DNA from 2 places in the Sphingomonas sp. DMC6 genome. Region 2 is predicted to be linked to the other one. Evidence: riboswitches for the same ligand, from Rfam matches in the RefSeq annotation. Region 2 holds a riboswitch; the other holds the start of a gene.

Region 1 (7,100 bases), on a different contig from region 2:
CGCCGCCGCAGAGCGAGGCCGGCCCGATCGATCTGGGCCCGGGCATGCGCATCCGTCTGCCGGCGCGGCTCACGCTGCGGCGCGATCAGCTCCATGTGGTCCAGCTCGGCAATCGGCCGATGTTCGTGGCAATGCTGATGCTTGATCTGCGCTGGCGCTCGGGGCTCAGCATTCGCCGTTTTGGCGTCGACTTCCTGCTGGGAAGTGCGGGGCAGGGGACGAAACCGGGCCCGATCTGGCTCGACCGGCCGCCTCCCGCTGCGCTCGCCGCCAGCCGCTATCGCGCGCAAGCAAGGGCATAGCCGCAAATGAAAAGGGGCGGCCCGTCGCCGGACCGCCCCCTTCGTGTTTCCGTGCCTGTAAAGGCCAGGAAGCTTACTTGATTTCGACGGTCGCGCCGGCTTCTTCAAGCTGCTTCTTGATCTTCTCGGCTTCGTCCTTCGACACGCCTTCCTTGACGGGCTTCGGCGCGCCTTCGACCAGCGCCTTGGCTTCGGTCAGGCCGAGCGAGGTGATCGCGCGGACTTCCTTAATGACGTTGATCTTCTTGCCGCCGTCGCCGGTCAGGATGACGTCGAATTCGGTCTTCTCTTCAGCGGCCGGAGCAGCGGCGCCACCGCCCGCACCCGGAGCCGCAACGGCCACGGCAGCGGCGGCCGAAACGCCCCACTTTTCTTCGAGGAGCTTCGAGAGCTCGGCGGCTTCGAGAACGGTCAGCGCGGAAAGCTGGTCGACGATTGCGTTGAGGTCAGCCATGTTAAACTCCAATCAATTCAAAAGTTTCGGAATAAAATAAACGTCGCTTGATGCCGAAGCTCAGGCAGCCTGCTTCTCGGCGTAGGCCGAAAGCACGCGCGCGATCTGCGCGGCCGGTGCCTGGGCGATGGTTGCGAGCTTGGTCGCGGGCGCTGCGATGAGCCCCACGAGCTTGCCACGCAGTTCGTCCAGCGACGGCAGCGAAGCCAGTGCCTGCACGCCCGCCGCATCCAGCAGCAGCCCGCCCATCGCACCACCGACGATCTCGATCTTGTCGGTCGTCTTGGCGAAGTCCGAGACCACCTTGGCAGCAGCCACGGGGTCGACGGAAGTGGCGAGCGCCGTCGGACCCGTCAGCAGGTCCGCGAGCACCGCATAGTCGGTGCCCTGAGCGGCGATCTTGGCAAGGCGGTTCTTCGCGACCTTGTAGCTCGCACCGGCTTCGCGCATCTTGTTGCGGAGGTCCGTCGACTGCTTGACGGTCATCCCGAGGTTGCGGGTGATAACCACCACGCCAACCTCGCCAAAGGTGCGGTTCAGCTCGGCAACGGCGTCGGCCTTCTGGGAACGATCCATGCCGGTCTCCTCATACATGAGGCAGCCCCCGCAAAGGGGATGCCCCGGTTACGACCCATCGAAATGGGCCAGGCTCAATTGTCCGAGGGGAAGGATCGTCACGAGGCCGGGGATATATCCCTGGGCGTGACCCGGAACGCTTCGGACCAAACGCAGACGCGCAGGTGAAGCCGCCGGAAAATTCTGTCCCCGTCTAGGCGAGGGATTAAGACCGGCATATTCCGGTCACTCGCTGTCTCGGACGGTTTCCTCCCGAAAGAGGAAGCGCGCTCATAGACGATTTCGTGCGCGAGTCAATGCGGCGTGTACGAGGTTCATTCAGGGCGCTTGTCGCGGTGCGGCATCTTTACCGCATATCCCGATTGACTCCGCCCGGCCCACCGGCCAAGGCTTGGCGCGTCGATGCCGGGCGACCGGCATGGGCATGCGCGGGAGAGAATCCGGTTCGCCGGATCGCCGAAGGAGCAACCGCCCCGGAATCTCTCAGGCACCGAGGACCGCGCAGGCCACGACACTCTGGAAAGCGAGCCGGCCCCTGTGGCCAGGTTCCACCGAAGGGGTAAGCCGGCGCGCCGGCGAAAGCTCTCAGGTTCCGTGACAGAGGGGGCGATGGTGCAGGTCGGGCGAGCGCGCCCGGGCGTGCCATTGAACCCCTGATGCGCGGAGTGCCTGATGTCCGATACCGTCGAAGAAGCCCTTGCCGGCGATACCCCGATCGAGACGCTGCCGCTCGACGCCTGGCACCGCGCGCGCGGTGGCCGCATGGTGCCGTTCGCCGGCTATGCGATGCCCGTCCAATATGAAGGCATCATGGCCGAGCATCTGTGGACGCGCGAGCATGCCGGGCTGTTCGACGTCAGCCATATGGGCCAGCTGCTCTTTTCGGGCGTAGATTTCGACGCAGGGCTGGAGAAGCTGCTGCCGGGCGATGTGAAGGGCCTGGGCGAGGGCCGGATGCGCTATTCGCTGCTGCTCAGCGAAGAAGGCGGCATCCATGACGATCTGATGATGACTCGCCTGCCGGCCGACAACGCTTTCGAGATTGAGGGCGGCACGATCTACATGGTCGTCAACGGTGCGACCAAGTGGGACGATCTGGGCGTGTTCCGCGAATTCCTGCCCGACGAAGTGACGATCAACCATCTGGAAGACCAGGCGCTGCTGGCGCTGCAGGGGCCGGAGGCGGTGACCGCGCTCGCCCGCGTGCTGCCGGGCGTCGAGAAGCTGGTGTTCATGACCGCGGGTGCGTTCGAGTGGAACGGCAACCCGCTCTGGGTGAGCCGGTCGGGCTATACCGGCGAGGACGGGTTCGAAATCTCGCTGCCGGGCGAGGCCGCCGAGGCGCTTGCCGACCTGCTGACTGCACAGCCCGAAGTGAAGCCGATCGGCCTGGGTGCGCGCGACTCGCTGCGCCTGGAGGCCGGTCTGCCGCTCTATGGCCATGACCTCGACCTGGAGACCACGCCGGTCGCTGCCGATCTCGGCTTCGCGCTGTCCAAGCGCCGCCGCGAGGAGGGCGGGTTCGCCGGCGCCGGGCGCATTCTCGCCGAGCGTGAGCAGGGCAGCGCCATGAAGCGCGTCGGCCTGATCGTCGAGGGCCGCCAGCCGGTGCGCGAAGGGGCGGCCGTTGTCGATGCCGCGGGCGCGGAAGTCGGCAAGGTCACGTCGGGCGGCTTCGCGCCGAGCGTGCAGAAGCCGATCGCCATGGCCTATGTGCCGTCGGCCCTTGCAGCGGCCGGCACCAAGATTACGCTTGTCCAGCGGGGCAAGCAGCATTCCGCGGAGGTCGTTGCGATGCCCTTCGTACCCCACCGCTATGTCCGAAAGGGAGCGTGACATGAGCCGTTATTTTACCGAAGATCATGAATGGATTGATGTCGACGGCGACATCGCGACGGTCGGCATCACCGAATATGCCCAGAGCCAGCTCGGCGACATCGTGTTCGTCGAAGTGCCCGACGAGGGCAAGGAATTCGCCAAGGGCGACGATGCCGCGGTCGTGGAGAGCGTGAAGGCGGCATCCGACGTGTACGCACCGGTTGCGGGTACGGTGATCGAAGGCAATGCCGACCTCGCCGATAACCCTGCGCTGGTGAACGAGGATCCCGAAGGCGACGGCTGGTTCTTCAAGATGACGCTGGCCGACACCAGCGAACTGGAAGAACTGATGGACGAGACCAAGTACCAGGCCTTCGTCGCGAAGCTGTGATCTGACTCTCCCCCTCCCGCTTGCGGGAGGGGTTAGGGGAGGGGGTGGCAGCCGCCAGTCCTTCCCGCAGAACTTTCAGCCCCTCCCCCGACCCCTCCCGCAAGCGGAAGGGGAGAAGAGGGAAGAAGGAACAACGATGCGCTACCTGCCCCTTACCCCGGCCGACCGTCAGGCGATGCTTGGCACGATCGGCGCCCAGTCGATCGACGATCTGTTCGTCGACGTGCCCGAAAGCGCCCGCCTCAGCGGGCCGATCGCCGGCCTGCCGATGCACGCATCGGAGCTCGCGGTCGAACGCCACATGACCGCGCTCGCGCGCAAGAACCTGGCGGCCGGCGAGGCGCCGTTCTTCCTGGGGGCAGGGGCCTATCGCCACCATGTGCCGGCCTCGGTCGACCACCTCATCCAGCGCGGCGAGTTCCTCACCGCCTACACGCCCTACCAGCCGGAAATCGCGCAGGGCACGCTGCAGATGATGTTCGAGTTCCAGAGCCAGATCGCCCGGCTGCTGGGTTGCGACGTCGCCAACGCCTCGATGTACGACGGCTCGACTGCGTGCTGGGAAGCGATCACCATGGCTCGTCGCGTCACCAAGCGCGGCAAGGCGATCCTCTCGGGCGGCCTGCACCCGCATTATGTCTCGGTCGCCAAGACGATGGCGCGCTTCACCGGCGACCAGCTGGTGACCTCGCTGCCGACGTTCAGCCCCGAGCCCGACACGCTCGACCTCATCAACGCGATCGACGCCGACACTTCCTGCGTCGTCGTCCAGTATCCCGACATTCTCGGCCGCATCGAGGACATGTCGGCACTTGCGGACGCCTGCCACGCCAAGAAGGCGCTGCTGATCGCCGTGGTCACCGAGCCGGTGGCGCTGGGGGCGATCAAGGCGCCGGGGGAGATGGGCGCGGACATCGTCGTCGGCGAGGGCCAGTCGCTCGGCGTCGGCCTGCAGTTCGGCGGGCCCTATGTGGGCCTGTTCGCCTGCTCGGAAAAGCTGGTCCGCCAGATGCCGGGCCGCCTCTGTGGCGAAACCGTCGACGCCAGCGGCAAGCGCGGCTTCGTGCTGACGCTCTCCACCCGCGAGCAGCATATCCGCCGCGAAAAGGCGACGTCGAACATCTGCACCAGCTCGGTGCTGTGCGCGCTCGCCATGTCGGTACACATGACGCTGCTGGGCGAGAAGGGCCTGCGCCAGCTCGCCGAATTGAACCATGTCGGCGCCAGCGCCGCCGCCGATCGTCTGGCGGAAGTGAATGGGGTCGAGCTGGTCACCGACCGGTTCTTCAACGAATTCACCCTGAAGCTGTCGAAGGAAGCGCGCCCCGTCGTCCGCCAGCTGGCCGACAAGGGCATCCTGGCCGGCGTGTCGCTCGGCCGGCTGTACCCGGGCGTCGGGGAACTGCAGAACGGCCTCGTCGTCGCGGTCACCGAAACCACCACGGAGGAGGACGTCGAGACGCTTGCCTCCGCACTCGAGGAGGTGCTGGCATGAGCACGATCAATCCGTCGGGCTGGCGCCCCACCACGCCGGAGGGCGGCGAGAGCGCCGAGGCGACCTTCACCGGCAACCGCGCGCTGATGCTGGAAGAGGCGCTGATCTTCGAGATTGGTTCGGCCGACACCACCGGCGTCGATTTCGCGGAAGCCCCCGCGGGCAAATCGCGCCTGGGCGGCATGGAGCGCAGCAAGGCGATCGGCCTGCCGGGCCTGTCAGAGCCGGAAGCAGTGCGCCACTATACCCGCCTCAGCCGCCAGAACTATGCCATCGACCTTGGCCTGTTCCCGCTGGGCAGCTGCACGATGAAGCACAATCCGCGCCTCAACGAGCGGATGGCGCGCCTGCCGGGCTTCGCCGACATCCACCCGCTCCAGCCGGTCGATACGGTGCAGGGCGCGCTGGAGGCGATCGACCAGCTCGCGCACTGGCTGATCACGCTCACCGGCATGCAGGCGGTGGCGATGAGCCCCAAGGCCGGCGCCCACGGCGAGCTGTGCGGCGTGCTGGCGATCCGCGCTGCGCTCGACGCCAAGGGCGAGACCGCGCGCCGCATCATGCTGGTGCCGGAGAGCGCGCACGGCACCAACCCGGCGACGGCGGCCTTTGCAGGCTTCGCGGTGGAGGACATCCCCGCGACTCCGGAAGGCCGGGTCGACGTGGCGGCGCTCAAGGCGCGGCTGGGGCCGGACATTGCCGGCGTGATGATCACCAACCCGAACACCTGCGGGCTGTTCGAGCCGGACCTGAAGGAAATCTCCGACGCGGTCCATGCCGCGGGCGGCTATGTCTATTGCGACGGTGCCAACTTCAACGCGATCGTCGGCCGGGTGCGCCCGGGCGACCTCGGCGTCGATGCGATGCACATCAACCTGCACAAGACCTTCTCCACCCCGCATGGCGGCGGCGGCCCGGGTTCGGGTCCGGTGGTGCTGTCGGCGGCGCTGGCGCCCTATGCGCCGCTGCCGTTCGTCGAGAAGACCGAGAGCGGCTATCGCATCGTCGAGGAAGAGAATGCCGAGGAGCATCATGCCGGCACCTTCGGCCGGATGACCGCCTTCCACGGCCAGATGGGCATGTTCACCCGCGCGCTGACCTATATCCTCAGCCACGGTGCCGACGGCCTGCGCCAGGTCGCCGAGGATTCGGTGCTCAACGCGAACTATGTGCTGCGTTCGATGGAGGATGTGCTCGACGCGCCCTTCGCCAAGACCGGCCCGTGCATGCATGAGGCGATCTTCAGCGACAAGGGCCTGCCCGAGGGCTTCTCGACCATCGACATCGCCAAGGGGCTGATCGACGAGGGCTATCACCCGATGACGGTGTATTTCCCGCTGGTCGTCCACGGCGCGATGCTGGTCGAGCCGACCGAGACCGAGAGCAAGGCGGCGCTCGACCAGTTCATCGGCGCGTTCCGCTCGGTCGCCGCGCGCGCCCGCAACGGCGAGCCGGCGCTGAAGGCCGCGCCGCACTTCGCGCCGCGTCGCCGGCTCGACGAGACGCTGGCCGCGCGCAAGCCGGTGCTGGCGTACAAGGACGCTGCGCCGGCCGAAGCAGCGGAATAAACGAAGAGGTATAACCGGGCGGGGGAAACTCCCGGGTCGCAGACGCCGGTCGGACGTGGAAGCGTTCGACCGGCGTTTTGCGTTGTGGTCAGGCAAAGCTCCACGCGCCGCTGCGACCTTGGGTGACGCCTGCAGGGAGCTGTTCATACCCACCATTCGCCTGGCCCGGGCTATTGCGATCGCCGCCACGGGCCTGCATAAAAGTCTTCGCCCGTTGCGCTGCAGTCGGGCCGCGCGTGGGTGAGCGACGGGAGTGACGAGCCGTCGTCGATCCTCCCGCGTGTTGCCGGAACCTCTCCTTCGGAAAGTCTCTCGATGCGTTTGATCGCCTGCTGCCTCTTGGCTTCCATCACCGCCAGCACGGCGACCGCGCAACAAAAGCCGGCGGTGACGGCCGCCGACTATACGCGCGCCATGCACCAGTTGAGCCCGTGGACGGCGCCGCTGGTCGACCATGCGGTGCGCTCGGCGCATTGGATAGACGCGCGGCACTTCT
Region 2 (7,100 bases):
TGCTCCCCTGATCGCGAAACCAAATCGCGTCGTCGCAGTTATCTATCTGATAACCGTAATTTTCGCACCGCCCCGAACGGTGCGGGCGCCGGGGAGGTCTGGCCATGTCGCGTCCGGTAAAGGGTGCCGCGCGCAGAAATGCATGTATCTGCCTTCCGGCGCTGCTCGTCAGTACGCCGCTGGCCCCGGCGGTGCCGGCGGCAGCGCATGCCGGCAAGGTCGATGTCGCCGCGCTGTTCGCGCTGCTGGATGCGCGGTCCCCCGGCGCACGCGGCGCCGTTACCATCGACAGCAAGGCGCGCAACGGCATTCGCGGCGGCGTTCCGGGTAGCGGATCGGATGGCGGTTCGGGGTCGGGGCACCCCGTCTGGTCGATTACGCCCGACGCCGCCGGGGTACCGCGCCCCCCTGCTGCGGGGCCCGGCAGCGGTGGTCTGGTTCCTGACGGTGCTGCCAGCCCTTCGCCGGGCGGCATCGCGGAGAGGGCCGGGCCTCCCGGTACTGGTAGTACCGTGCCGTTCTCCCCGACGCCCGGGGGCATTGTGGTCCCCGGCGGCCCGGTAGGCGTCGTGCCGCCTGGAAGTCCCGGCGGACCCTCCGGCCCACCGGGTGCGCCGGTGCCGGAACCGTTCAGCTGGGCGCTGTTGCTGTTGGGTACGGCCTTGGTCGGCGCCCGGGTCCGTCAGCGCCGCGCAGCCACCATCCGGGCATGACGGGAAAGGCTGTCATCGCGCTGGCGCTGCTTCTTCCGTTCGCCTGGAGCTGGTCCGCGCCGCGTGCCGCACCCCCGCCAGCAACGCGGCCGGCGACGGTTGTCTCGGGTGACCGCGTCCGCTTTCCTGCCGCAGCGGCGCCGACGCTCCGTCTGCCGGATGGCAGCACAAGGCGTGTCGAAAGCCTGCTCGCCGTTCATGGCCGCCTCCACCACGGTGCCTTCGCCTGGAATACGGCGGGTGTGCCGCCGGGGCCGTTATGGATCTGGATCGATCCCGCACGCCAGTTGCTGTCGGTGTTTCGCGGAGGGCATGAGATCGGCACGGCGGTGCTGCTGTTCGGTGCCGATGGCCGCCCGACGCCCGGCGGCACGTTCCACATTCTGGGCAAGAGCGAAGCCTATCGGTCGCGTGCGTTCGATGCGCCGATGCCCGACGCGCTTTGGCTGACGCGCGACGGGGTAGCCATCCACGCCAGCAATGTCCGCGAAGGCGCGGCGACGCATGGCTGTATCGGCGTGCCGCCCGATTTCGCCCGGCTGCTGTTTCAGGCGGCGCAGGTCGGCGACCTGGCGGTGATCCAGCCTTATCGCTGACGCCGGCTAGCCCGCCCCCAGCATCCGGAACGCCTTGCGGTTGGCGACAGCGGTGCCGGCATGGGCGCGCATCAGCCGCTCGGCGCGGTCGGCATCGCCCACCCGGATCGCCTCGAACACGGCATGGTGCTGGTGATGGGCGGCCAGCAGATGGTGATACTCGCCTTCCAGATCGTCCCAGTCGAGCGCCAGCGCCGCCGCCGAGGCGAAGGGCAGATGGTTGTTGCGCCCCAGCGCCAGCGCGATCGAGGGGTTGCCGCTGGCGGCAATCAGCCGGTCGTGAAAATCGAGGTTATAGCGATAGAAGAGATCGAGATCGCCGTCCGCCAGATGCCCCTTGGCGAAAATCGCATCGCCTTCGGACAGGGTGGCGGCGAGCGCCTGTTCCTCGGCCGGGGTGGGGCGGCGTTCGGCCAGCCGGCGCGCGGCCAGCCCCTCCAGCACGCCGCGCACTTCGATCGCCCCGGTGATCGCCGCGGCGTTGACCGCCCGCGGCGTATAGCCCCGCGCGCCGAGCTTCTCGACCAGCCCTTCATGTTCCAGCGTACGCAACGCGGTCCGCACCGGCATCCGCGACACCCCCAGCGCTGCCGCCGTGGGGATTTCGGCGATGCGCTCGCCCGGCCGGAACGTGCCGTCCGCGATCATGCGGCGCAGCGTCACGAGCACATGCTGGCCGGGCTTGATGCGATCTTCCATGCGCCGCCTTCTAGGCAAAAGAAGCGCGACTGGGAATCAGGCGGCGACGCTCTCCGGTTCGGCCTGTTCGGCGGCGATGATACGGTCGATCATCAGCCGCGAGCGGACGCCGCCGGCGTCGATGTTCAGCTTCATCAGCTTGCGGTCCGGATAGCGCAGCAGATTGGCCTGCTGGCGTTCGAGCATCTCCAGATCCTCGCCGAAGATTTTGCCCTGGCCGGTGCGGATTGCGTCGGTCAGCGCCGCGTCGTCCACCGAGAAGTGACGCGCCATGCCCCAGAAATAATGGTGCGAGGTCTCCGTCTCCGGGGTGATGAAGTCGACGACGATGCTGGAGGCCTTGTACCGGTCCTCGGCATGGTAGCCGCCCTTGCCGGCGAGCGCGACGCCCACTTCGATCAGCACATGGCTGGGCGGGGTGAAGCGGCAGATCTGCCAGCGGTCGACCGGCTGGTCGTCGGGCAGGCCTGCAGCCCGCAGCGCCATCTGCCAGAAGGGCGGCGCGAGAATGCCTTCCATGAAGCGGCGGGTGACGACCTGATCGTCCTCGATCAGCGTCTCGACCGGCGCCTCGTCGATTTCCTTCTGGCCGATGCTGGTGCTGTGGACATAGGTCTCGTGCGTGAGGTCCATCAGATTGTCGATCATCAGCCGGTAGTCGCACTGGATGTGATAGCGGCCGCCGCCATAGGCCCAGTCGGGGCTCTCGGCCCATTCGAGATGGTGGAGCTGGGCGGGATCGGCGTCTTCGAACGCGCCGGGCCACACCCAGATAAAGCCATAGCGTTCGATCGTGGCGAAGCGGCGGATGGTGGAGAATTTGTCGACGCGCTGGCCGGGCATCGAGGTGGCGCGGCCGGCGCAGCCCATCACCAGCCCGTGATAGCCGCATACCAGTTCGCCATCGCGGACGAAGCCCAGCGAGAGCGGGGCACCGCGATGCGGGCAGAAATCCTCGAGCGCGACTGCAGCGCCGCCTTCGCCGCGATAGAAAACCATCGGCTGGCCGCAGATCGTGCGCGCGAGCGGCTTGTCGGCGAATTCGTCGGGCGTCGCCGCGACATACCAGGTGTTGCGCGGCCAGGGCGCGCTGCTGCCAGCAATCCGACTCATCTGCCTCTCCATTATGGCTATTGGATCCAATTCATCACGAATCGTATCCAACGTCAACGGAGGTGTAGCGTCAGCGCGCGGCGATCCGTTTCAGCGTTGCGGCAAGCAGCGGTCGTTCTTCGGGCGGGACGATCTCGGCAAAGCGCGCTTCGTGCGCGTCCATCGCGGCTTCGGCGGCGTCCCGCATCCGCGCGCCTTCCGGGGTCAGCGACAGCGCGGTCGAACGACCGTCGAGCGGGCTGCGCTGCACCAGATCCTTGGCGATCAGCCCGGCGATCAGTGGCACCATATTGGCGCTCTTGATTGCCAGCCGCCGCCCCAGCTCGCTCTGGCTGCAACCCGGATTGGCGCCGATCAGGATCAGCAGCGTCGCTTCCACCGGGCGCAGGTCGAGTTCGGCCAGCGTCGCCCCCAGATCGGCCATCATCACCAGCGACGCACGACGGAGCAAATAGCCGAGGCGAGTGGAGACGGGTTCGACGAAGCCGTCGGGTTCGCGCAGAAGGTCAGTCATCGCACGACCTTATCGCGCGCGGCCGGGGCGGGCAAATGGCGCGCCGTCAACACTCGACGACGTTTACGGCGAGCCCGCCGAGGCTGGTTTCCTTATATTGGGAGGCCATGTCGCGGCCGGTCTGGCGCATCGTCTCGATTACGGCGTCGAGCGACACCTTGTGCGACCCGTCGCCATGCAGCGCCAGCATCGCTGCGTTGATCGCCTTCACGGCGCCCATCGTGTTGCGCTCGATGCAGGGGATCTGCACCAGCCCCCCGATCGGGTCGCAGGTCAGGCCCAGATTATGCTCCATGCCGATCTCGGCGGCATTCTCGATCTGGAGGTTGTTGCCGCCCAGCGCGGCGGTGAGCCCCGCCGCCGCCATCGAACAGGCGACGCCCACTTCCCCCTGACAGCCCATTTCGGCGGCGGAGATCGACGCCTGCAGCTTGTAGAGAATGCCGATTGCCGCCGCCGTCAACAGCAGGCGGCGACTGCCTTCCGGCGTCGCGTTGCCGACAAAGCTCTCATAATATCGCAGCACGGCCGGGATGACGCCCGCCGCGCCGTTGGTGGGGGCGGTGACGACCTTGCCGCCGGCGGCATTCTCCTCGTTCACCGCGAGCGCCCACAGGCTGACCCATTCGAGCACCGAGGCCGGCTCGATCCGGGGGCCGCGGGCGAGCAGCGCCTGGTGCAGCTTGCGGGCGCGCCGGGCGACGTTCAGCCCGCCGGGCAGCACGCCTTGCTGCGCCATGCCGCGATCGACGCACGCCATCATCGCCGCACGGATCGAATCGACAAAGGCCAGCGTCTCGGCCTCGGGGCGCCACACCGCCTCATTGGCCAGCATCAGCCCGGCAATGTCGGTGCCCAGCTCATCGCAGCGCGCCAGCATGTCGCGGGCGCTGCCAAAGCCATGGTTGGAGCGCGCCGATACCGATGCCGCCTCACCATCGCGCAGGATGGCGCCGCCGCCGATCGAATAATAGATGCGCTCGCGCACGCTGCCATCGTCGAGCGTTGCAGTGAAGTGCATGCCGTTGGGATGGGCAGGCAGGAAGCTGCGCTTGTGAAAGCGGATATCGGCATCGGGATCGAAGGCAATGGCGCTCCGGCCGCCCAGCAGCAGCTGCTGTTCGGCCGCGACTTTCCCGACGATCGCCTCCACGGCATCCGGATCGACCCCGTCGGGGCGTTCGCCGGCAAGGCCCAGGATCACGGCGCGATCGGTGGCGTGGCCCTTGCCGGTCAGCGCGAGCGAGCCGTGCAGGTCGCACGCCACCGACACCACGGTGCCTTCGCCCAGCGCCCAGGCCGCGAACTGCTCGGCAGCGCGCATCGGCCCCACGGTATGCGAGCTCGACGGCCCGATCCCAATGCTGAACACGTCGGTGATGCTGATCGATCCAATGCGCGGATCGACCGTGTTTTCCGCATGCGACAGTGACACCCTGGCTCCTAATACGATAGAGAGATTCGGGCCCCTTCTGTCCTTGTGCCTGAGATCGCTATCCCGTCGGCGAGCGCCTTCGCGCTACTCTCCAGAATCTGTTGTGCGGACGGTCCTTTTGCCTGAGAGTTTCCGGGGCGGTTGCTCCTTCGGCGATCCGGCGAACCGGATTCTCTCCCGTTCCGACGCGACATGTGTCGTCGCGCCGGCGAGCCATGTCAAAGCAAATTTCCCGCCCCGGCGGTGGATCAGGGGCTCTTTGGGCTGCCGCCGCTCGATGCGGCCACGATCACGCCTGCGGTGGCCAGCACGGCGAGGCCCGCCCACCAATAGCCGGGCTTGCGCTTGCGCAGGCGCCTGCCACTCTCTTCGTCCGGGTTGCCGAGCGGGCCACCGATTGTCGCCGCATAGGCCGAGCCGTGGGGTCGCATGGAAGGGGTGGTGCGGATAGCCTGCGCCAGAACCGGGGGTGATATCAGCAGACCCAGCGTGACCGCGGCGGCAATTTTACGCATGGTGGAACCTCATCTTCGTCAGCGGGGGATGGAGTGATCGTGGCTGCCCTGTAGGCCTTCGCGTCCCGGCAGGGCGAGGCGCCCGGGATCAGCCGAGCCGTCGTCGAGAAAGAATTTGATCAGTGCGGCTGTCGATGGAACGCCCATCTTGCGGAGGATGCGCCCGCGATGGATCTTGATCGTATATTCGCTGCGACCCAGGATTGCCGCGATCTGCTTGGTCAGATGGCCTTCGAGCAGCAACGCCATCACCTTGCGCTCGGCCGGGGTAAGGCTTGCGAGCACCGTCTGCTTGGCCTGGGCGGCCCGGTTATCCACGCAGCGCCGCTGCGCACTGGCCAGCGCAGACAGAACCGATGCCTTGAGTTCGTTCATGTCGAGCGGCAGCGCAAACACATTCTCCGCACCCGCTTTCATACATTGCACGGTGAACGCTACGTCGGGTTTGGCCGAAATGAAGATCGCGCCGGCGGTGCTGCCGTGGTCGCGCATCCAGCGATAGAGTGACAGGCCGTCCAGACCCGGCAGGCGTGCGTCGATGATGGCCACGCCGTTGAAGGGCAGTTCGCAGGCTTGCTGGAATTCGATAGCGTTGTCGAACGCTGTCACTCGGGCGGCCAGCTCCGTCAGCGCGCGTGTCACTCTGGAGGCGAGCTTTGAATCTGCCAGCAACAGGCAGATTTCCGCTTCGGCCTTGCCCGATTCAATCCGCCGGCCAGCATCGGTGGCAGGTCCGCGCAAATAATGGACTGACGCCGAGGCGAGCGGCGCTACCCGCGGCCGGGCGCCCGCGGGATCGGACTTCAGCAGAAGATTGGCTAAAGGCATGGCGACTCTACCGCTGCAAGAGGGGCAGGATGGCGCGGGCCAGGCGACTGGACTGCATCATGGCAGTGCCCGCCACACCAGCCAGCCGGCGATGATCCAGACCAGCGCGGCAGCCAGCAGCACAACACCCAGAATCGGCGGGGGCGTTTCGCGCTCTTCCTCCGTTTCGGGTGCCACGGTTATCGCCTCGAGCGCCGCGCGATCCTCGGCCGGCGTGCGGAAGGCGAGCGTGGTTGCTGCGCCCGCGTCGCGATCGATTTCATGCATCTGCATGCTGCACCTCCCGGCAATGGAGGCCAGGGCGGACGCTGACCGGCAATCGCGTGCGCCAGGGGCGGATCAGGCTGGGGCAACCCCAATGATGGCCCTGCTGCCAGCGCCCGCCCGCCTGGCGCGCCAGTGCCGCCTGCTCGGGTGTCTCAACGCCGTCGACGATAACCGTCGCACCGATCGCCGAGGCAGCGCCGATCAGGTGGAACAACAGCGCCTCTCCCTGCGCTGACAGGGTCGCGCGATGCACGAAGAGGGGATCGATCTTCGCGAAATCCGGGGTGAGTGCGAGCAACTGGCGGAGCGAGGCATGGCCCGCGCCAAAACCGGCCAGCGCAAAGCGGCAACCAAGGCGGCGCATGCTGCTCACAAATTGTACGGCGGGCGATATATCGGTTAACGGCGCGGTTTCCGTAA

What was found. Region 2 has a riboswitch for glycine ahead of ACT53M_RS18165 (L-serine ammonia-lyase). Riboswitches for the same ligand answer to the same signal wherever they lie in the genome.
Region 1: it holds a riboswitch for glycine, as region 2 does, so the genes downstream of both, gcvT (glycine cleavage system aminomethyltransferase GcvT) here and ACT53M_RS18165 (L-serine ammonia-lyase) in region 2, are expected to answer to the same signal.

Annotation. Positions count from the first base shown of each region.
Region 1 is NZ_JBQUYT010000004.1:130,617-137,716, forward strand. It holds gene ACT53M_RS11175 (hypothetical protein) at 1-302, shown strand, start outside; gene rplL (50S ribosomal protein L7/L12) at 376-756, opposite strand; gene rplJ (50S ribosomal protein L10) at 817-1,332, opposite strand; glycine riboswitch at 1,752-1,842, shown strand; gene gcvT (glycine cleavage system aminomethyltransferase GcvT) at 2,005-3,168, shown strand; gene gcvH (glycine cleavage system protein GcvH) at 3,170-3,541, shown strand; gene gcvPA (aminomethyl-transferring glycine dehydrogenase subunit GcvPA) at 3,678-5,036, shown strand; gene gcvPB (aminomethyl-transferring glycine dehydrogenase subunit GcvPB) at 5,033-6,604, shown strand; gene ACT53M_RS11210 (S9 family peptidase) at 6,920-7,100, shown strand, end outside.
Region 2 is NZ_JBQUYT010000011.1:43,218-50,317, reverse strand. It holds gene ACT53M_RS18190 (PEP-CTERM sorting domain-containing protein) at 105-713, shown strand; gene ACT53M_RS18185 (L,D-transpeptidase) at 710-1,309, shown strand; gene ACT53M_RS18180 (GntR family transcriptional regulator) at 1,316-2,008, opposite strand; gene ACT53M_RS18175 (Rieske 2Fe-2S domain-containing protein) at 2,045-3,121, opposite strand; gene ACT53M_RS18170 (MarR family winged helix-turn-helix transcriptional regulator) at 3,192-3,635, opposite strand; gene ACT53M_RS18165 (L-serine ammonia-lyase) at 3,682-5,070, opposite strand; glycine riboswitch at 5,172-5,260, opposite strand; gene ACT53M_RS18160 (hypothetical protein) at 5,319-5,585, opposite strand; gene ACT53M_RS18155 (response regulator transcription factor) at 5,604-6,413, opposite strand; gene ACT53M_RS18150 (hypothetical protein) at 6,471-6,686, opposite strand; gene ACT53M_RS18145 (EAL domain-containing protein) at 6,673-7,100, opposite strand, start outside.